2 linked regions of the Paludibaculum fermentans genome follow. The protein of the gene in region 2 binds, or shares a complex with, the protein of the main gene of each other region. Links are inferred from orthologs where the notes say so. Each region holds a gene or a part of one and is shown on either strand. Other genes may lie near its edges.

Evidence for each region.
Region 1: the proteins of IRI77_RS29175 (region 2) and trxA are in contact, whole or in part, in an NMR structure (PDB 2IPA), measured with the Bacillus subtilis proteins. The link is inferred for Paludibaculum fermentans from one-to-one orthologs.

What each region holds. Positions count from the first base shown.
Region 1 is NZ_CP063849.1:6,553,497-6,556,591, forward strand. Bases 229-3,004 are described here. They hold trxA (thioredoxin), read right to left. Parts: upstream 1,895-3,004; coding sequence 1,562-1,894; downstream 229-1,561. Other genes in these bases: IRI77_RS25865 (pyridoxal phosphate-dependent decarboxylase family protein), read right to left, coding at 229-1,492; glgA (glycogen synthase GlgA), read right to left, coding at 1,947-3,004. In the rest of the region: IRI77_RS25860 (DinB family protein), read right to left, coding at 1-131; more of IRI77_RS25865, read right to left, coding at 128-228; more of glgA, read right to left, coding at 3,005-3,095. UniProt on the Bacillus subtilis protein: Participates in various redox reactions through the reversible oxidation of its active center dithiol to a disulfide and catalyzes dithiol-disulfide exchange reactions.
Region 2 is NZ_CP063849.1:7,353,682-7,356,767, reverse strand. The notes cover bases 290-3,056. They hold IRI77_RS29175 (arsenate reductase ArsC), read right to left. Parts: upstream 1,998-3,056; coding sequence 1,581-1,997; downstream 290-1,580. Other genes in these bases: arsB (ACR3 family arsenite efflux transporter), read right to left, coding at 2,012-3,056; IRI77_RS29180 (ThuA domain-containing protein), read right to left, coding at 598-1,440; IRI77_RS29185 (sugar phosphate isomerase/epimerase family protein), read right to left, coding at 290-583. Also shown: more of IRI77_RS29185, read right to left, coding at 1-289; more of arsB, read right to left, coding at 3,057-3,086. UniProt on the Bacillus subtilis protein: Catalyzes the reduction of arsenate [As(V)] to arsenite [As(III)]. In vitro, can dephosphorylate para-nitrophenyl phosphate (pNPP).

The sequences.
Region 1 (3,095 bases), 800 kb from region 2 along the record:
AGTTCCTGCTTCTTCAGCCAGCCGCCGGGACAGGAAGGCTGGCTTGCTGTCTCCTCGGTGATCACGCGCAGCTGGCCGGCTGCTGTGGCGACGGCCTCGTGAAACCGCGCCGCTACCTCTCGAGTGGTCATGATCGCAGGGCTCCCCGGTCTATGGTTTGACGCGCCACACGCAGAATCGCTTCCAGCGAGCGCGCAACGTCCTCGCCGGTGGTCGCCCACGACGACACGCTGATGCGCATGGCGGTGTGGCCCTGCCATTGGGTGGATCCGCACCAGCAGGTCCCGTCTTCCTGGATGGCCGCGATGACCGCTTTCGTCTGCTCCGAGGTGCCAAAGGAGACCATCACCTGGTTCAGGACGACTTCGTTGAGGATTTCGAAGCCACTTTGCCCCAGGCCTTCGGCGAAGCGGGCAGCGTGCCGGCAGCAGCGCTCCACCAGGTCGGCTAAACCCTGCTTTCCGAGTGATTTGAGGGCGGCCCAGACGGGCACGCCGCGCGCGCGGCGGGACGATTCCGGCGTGTAGTGCATGGGCTGGCGCTGGCTGCCATGACTCAAATACGCGGCGGGCGCATCCAGGGCGTCGCGCAAGGGGGCCGCGTCCTTCAGCAGCGCGATGCCGCAGTCGTAGCCGGCGTTGAGCCACTTGTGCGCGTCGGTGGTCCAGGAGTCGGCCTGATCGTAGCCGGCCATGAGGTGAGCCCGGGCGGGGGCGGCGGCCGCCCAAAGGCCGAAAGCTCCATCGATGTGGACCCAGGAGTTGGAGGCCTTGGCTAGCGGGATGAGCTCAACGGCGGGGTCGAAGGCGCCGGTGTTGACGTTGCCAGCTTGCAGGCAGACGATGGCCGGTTGGTTCAAGGTGGGGAACGCGTCGGGGCGCATGCGGCCCTGCCCGTCGACGGGCACCTGGATCACGCGGTCCTTGCCGAGTCCGAGAAGGGAAAGCGCTTTGCGCATGGAGGCGTGTACCTCACCGCCGACCACGACCGGGATGGGCGGGGCTCCGAAGAGTCCTTGCGACGAGACGTTCCAGCCCTGGCGGGCGAGTAGGGTCTCCCGGGCGGCGGCGAGGCCTGTAAAGTTCGCCATGGTGGCGCCGGTGACCAGGGCGCCGCCGGTGGCGGGCAGGTGCAGGGCTTCGCCGATCCAGCGCAGGGCGATCTCCTCGAGGCGGGCGGCGATGGGCGACATGACGTCCATGGCGGCGTTCTGGCCCCAGACGGCAGCCAGCCAGTCGGCGCCGAGGGCGGCGGGCAGGACCCCGCCGGTGACGAAGCCGAAGTAGCGGCCGCCGGTGGCCGCCATGGTGGCGGGGCTGCCGATCTCGTCGAGCTCGGCGAGGATGCCGGCCGGGGCGGTTGGTGCCTCGGGGAACGGTTGTTCCAGCCGCTGCAAGGCCGCGATGGCGGCGTCATCGGGCCGTACCAGGCGGCCGTCGAGGGAGGCCTGGTAGCGCCTGGCGCGGCCGGCCAAATCGTCGAAGTCGATCATGAATTATCCCCTGAAATACAAAAAGGGCGGGCCATGAGGCCCGCCCTATGCTCCGCTTTGGGGAGCCGCTTATCCCAGATGCGGCTCCACCATCTTCACGAGTTCGGATTTGCCCACGGCGCCGACGCGTTGATCCACCACCTTGCCGCCCTTGAAGAGCAACAGGGCAGGAATGCCGCGAATCATGAAACGGGCTGCCGTGCCATTGTTGAAGTCCACGTTAACCTTGCCCACCTTCACCTTGCCGGCATACTCCTCGGCAAAGGCGTCGACGGTCGGCGCGATCATTTTACAGGGGCCGCACCACTCTGCCCAGAAGTCCACCAAGACGGGGACATCGGCGTTGAGCACGTCCTGATCGAAACTCGCGTCGCTAAATTCCACTGTGTTCTTGCCAGCCATGATCGAATTTCCTTCTCCAGTCGGATCAGATGAGAGCCGGGGCGTTTTAGATTCAACCTCGCCCCAACAAGCGTTGATACAAAGCAGAGTACTCGCGGGCAGAGGCGGTCCAGGAGTAGTCTTTCGCCATGCCTCGACGCATCCGGGCCGTCCAGGAATCGCGATTCTCAAAAGCTCCTAGTGCTGAACGCAGGGTGTCGTACAGCGCGCCCACGGAGTACCAACTGAACTTAAAACCGGTATCTTCCTGAATGGTATCATCCAGCCCGCCGGTGGCGCGGACCACGGGCACCGTGCCGTAGCGCAGGCTGTAGATCTGATTGAGTCCGCAGGGCTCGTAGAGGCTCGGCATCAGGAAGATGTCGGAGCCGGCCTCGATGCGGTGGGCCAGGGCGTTGTTGTAACCGGTATATAAACCAACGCGGTGCGGCAGCCAGCGGCGCCAGTCCTGGAAGATGCGCTCGAACCGGGGCTCGCCACTGCCCAGGATGACGAGCTGGACGTCGCGCTCCGCCACCAGATTGGCGATACCGGCAATCAGGTCGAAGCCTTTCTGCTCGGCGAAGCGGGACACGATGCCGATGAGCGGCCGGTCAAGATTGTCCGAGGGCAGGCCGAACTCCTCCAGCAGGGCTCGTTTGCAGATGCGTTTCCCGGAAAGATCCCCGCTGGAGTAGTTGGCGGGCAGGAACTTGTCGGTTTCGGGGTTCCACTCGTTATAGTCGACGCCGTTCAGGATGCCGGAGAGTGCCATGGAGCGGGAGCGGAGGACGCCATCGAGTCCGAAGCCGCCCTCCGGCTGCTGGATTTCGCGCGCGTAGGTCGGGCTGACGGTGGTCACCCAGTCTGAGGTCTGGATGCCTGCTTTCAACAGGTTAATGTCACCGAAGTGCTCAAGTTTGTCGGAGGTGAACCAGCCCCAGTTCAGTCCCAGGTCGGAAAATGCGGCTTTGCCGAAGATCCCCTGGTAGCCCATGTTGTGGATGGTCATCACGGTTTTGACGTTGGCAAACCGCGGATTCGAATGCTGCTGGTCGGCCAGGTAGACCGGGGTGAGGGCGGCCTGCCAGTCGTGGCAGTGCAGGATGTCGCACTCGAAGACGGTCTGGGCGATGCCGATGGCCGCCAGGGACAAGACCGCAAAGCGCTTGTGGTTGTCGGTGTAGTCGCGATTGTTGACGTTGTAGATGCCTTCGCGGTC
Region 2 (3,086 bases):
CCAGCTTCCGTACGGCATCCACAGTATCGTGGCCGCACGAAACGATGTGGCCGACATCCAGCGTGCAGCCCACCGTCTCCGACAGCCCGTCCAAAGCCCGTAGAATATCCTCCGGACTCTCGTAGTCGAACTTCCGGTTCTTGAAATAGTGATTGTGGATGCCGAAGCTCATGCCTTCCTCGCTCATCCGCTCATCGACATACTTCAGGACACCCCCGGTCGGATCGCCCGTGATGTTGGAACAACCCAGGATCCGCGCAAAACGGATCGCTCCATCGAGATCGGCCTTGTCTTTGATCGTGGGCGCATAGTACGACACACAGCGGATCCCGGCCGCGTCGATCTTGCTCCGGAAACTCCCGAACAACTCGGCCGGCGGCTTGTTGAAGTTCATGAACTCGCCGCGCGACATCTCGATCTCGGTCACTTTCAGGGCCCGCAACTGGTCAATCATCGCGTCGGTCGAGATGGCGTGGTAGGTGTACGCCCCGATGCCGATCTTCAGGCGCCGCCCCGCCATCAGCGGAACGCATAGGGCGCCTGCGGAAAGGGCCTGAGCCAAGCCGCGCCGCGTGTAGGTCATGCCAAAAACTCCTTCTACTTGCTCGGACCCGCAGGCATCGGACGCGGCGTCACGTCGGCGTCCACCAGCCCCGTGGCCCATTGGATCGCCCCCATCATCATCGCCTGCATATCGGGCCTGTCCCAGTTCGCCGGCACATGCCCCAGCGTTGTATAGAACACGCGGCCCTTCCCATAGTTCTTCACCCAACTGACCGCAAAATCCCGATCCGCCCGTTTCACCTTCTTATTCGTGAGATCCACCTTCGACGCATCCAGCCGCATCAGCACTCGCGTTTTCTCGCGCGAGTAGTTCTTGATCTGGTAGATCTCATCGGTCATCTGAAACGCCGGGGCCCACTTCTGCATACCGGGGAAGTTCGGATCCTCCACCACAATCGGCGCGTCGAACGTACCCCACGGATGCTCGTCAAAGTAGCCGCCCAGCATCTCGCCATAGGCCGGCCACTGGACAAATGTGATGGCGGCGCTGTGCACCCCCAGGAAGCCCTTCCCGTCCTCGTGCACGAACGAGAGCAGGTCCGCCTTCTGCTGCTCGTCCATCTGCAGCGTACCGCCCGTATAGAAGATCACCGCATCGAAATCGTTCAGGTTTTTGGCGTTGTATTCCAGCTTCTTCTTCGTCAACGGCTCCGTGTCGGTTCTCAGGTGGGTCTCCCACAAGCCGGTCTCCCGGCCCAACCGCTCCACCGTCGCCATTGCATGCGAGATCGCCTCGTGCCGGAAACCCTTCTCATCGCCGATAAACAGCACCTGCTTCGGCCGCTTCGACGGTCCGGCCGCACCCGCTCGCGCCTGTCCGAACCCGGCTCCAGCCAGCGCCAGCACGATCAGGAGCATCGCCGGTAGGCGGCGCACGCTCAGTCTTCTTTCCCTGCGGTTGGATGCCCCGGCGATTCGATGCATTTGAGACAGACCCCTATGGATGGCGCGGACGGCCAACTCAGGTTGTATCAGAATCGCCGGTAAAAAATGAAATGCTGCTCAGCCGGACCCGGTCAGCCTGCGTGCTCCGCGACGAAGCCATCCACGCGGGCCCGGATCTGGTCGCGAATCCTGCGGAAGGCGGCCAGCCGTTCCTCCTCGCTGCCCTCCACCGCCGCCGGATCTTCGAAACTCCAATGAATCCGCTCTGTACCCGCCGGGAAGACGGGACAACTGTCCCGCGCGTTGTCGCAAACCGTCACCACGTAGTCGAACGCCTGCCCTTCGAACTCGCTGACGGATTTCGAGCGATAGCCCGACAGGTCGATCCCCAGTTCCCGCATCACCGCGATCGCCTCAGGCCGCACCAGGCTCGGCTTCGTACCGGCGCTCTCCACCTCGTAGGCGCCCGCGCCGGCGTGCCGGAACAAGCCCTCGCCCATCTGGCTGCGGGCCGAATTGCCCGTGCAAAGCACCAGGATTCTTTTCATCGGGATTCCTTCCTTCACGCACGGCCGGGCCGGCAGGTCTCCACCGCCCCGAACACGCCGCCAAACCACTTCCGGTTGATCCACAACGCCACATTCACCAGGCCAATGAGTACCGGCACCTCCACCAGTGGTCCAATCACCGCGGCAAACGCCGCCCCATGGTGGATCCCAAACGTCGCGATCGCCACCGCGATGGCCAGCTCGAAGTTGTTCGACGACGCAGTGAACGACAGCGTAGCGGACTCGGCATAGTTCGCCCCCAGCTTCCTGCTCATCCAGAACGAGAAGAAGAACATCAGGACGAAGTAAATCGTGAGCGGTATCGCCACGCGAATCACGTCGAAGGGCAACTGCACAATCATCTTGCCCTTCAGGCTGAACATCACCACGATAGTGAACAGCAGTGAGATCAGCGTCAGGGGACTGATCCGCGGAATGAACCGCTGTTCATACCACTCACGGCTCTTCACCTTCAGCAGCACATAACGGGTCAGCATCCCGGCCAGGAACGGAACGCCCAGATAGATGAAGACGCTCTGGGCGATCTCGCCCATCGAGATATCCACCTCCACCGCCCGCAGCCCCAGCCAGCGCGGCAGGGTGGCCAGGAAGAAATACGAGTACACCGAGAAGAAGAAAACCTGGAACAGCGAGTTCAGCGCCACCAGGCCCGCGGCATACTCACGATCGCCGCCGGCCAGGTCGTTCCACACGATCACCATGGCAATACAGCGCGCCAACCCGATCAGGATCAGTCCCGTCATGTACTCCGGCTTGTCGCGCAGCAGCAGCACCGCCAGCGTAAACATCAGAATCGGCCCGGCCACCCAGTTCTGGATCAGCGACAGCACCAGGATCCGCCGGTGCTGAAACACGCGACCCATCTCCTCATACTTCACCTTGGCCAGCGGCGGATACATCATCAGGATCAGGCCGATGGCAATCGGAATCGACGTGGTGCCCACGCTGAACCGGTCAAGCAATGGAACGATCCCAGGCATCGCATACCCAAGACCTACCCCAACAGCCATGGCGGTAAAGATCCACAAGGTTAGGTAGCGATCCAGAAATGACAAGCGCGATGTTGTT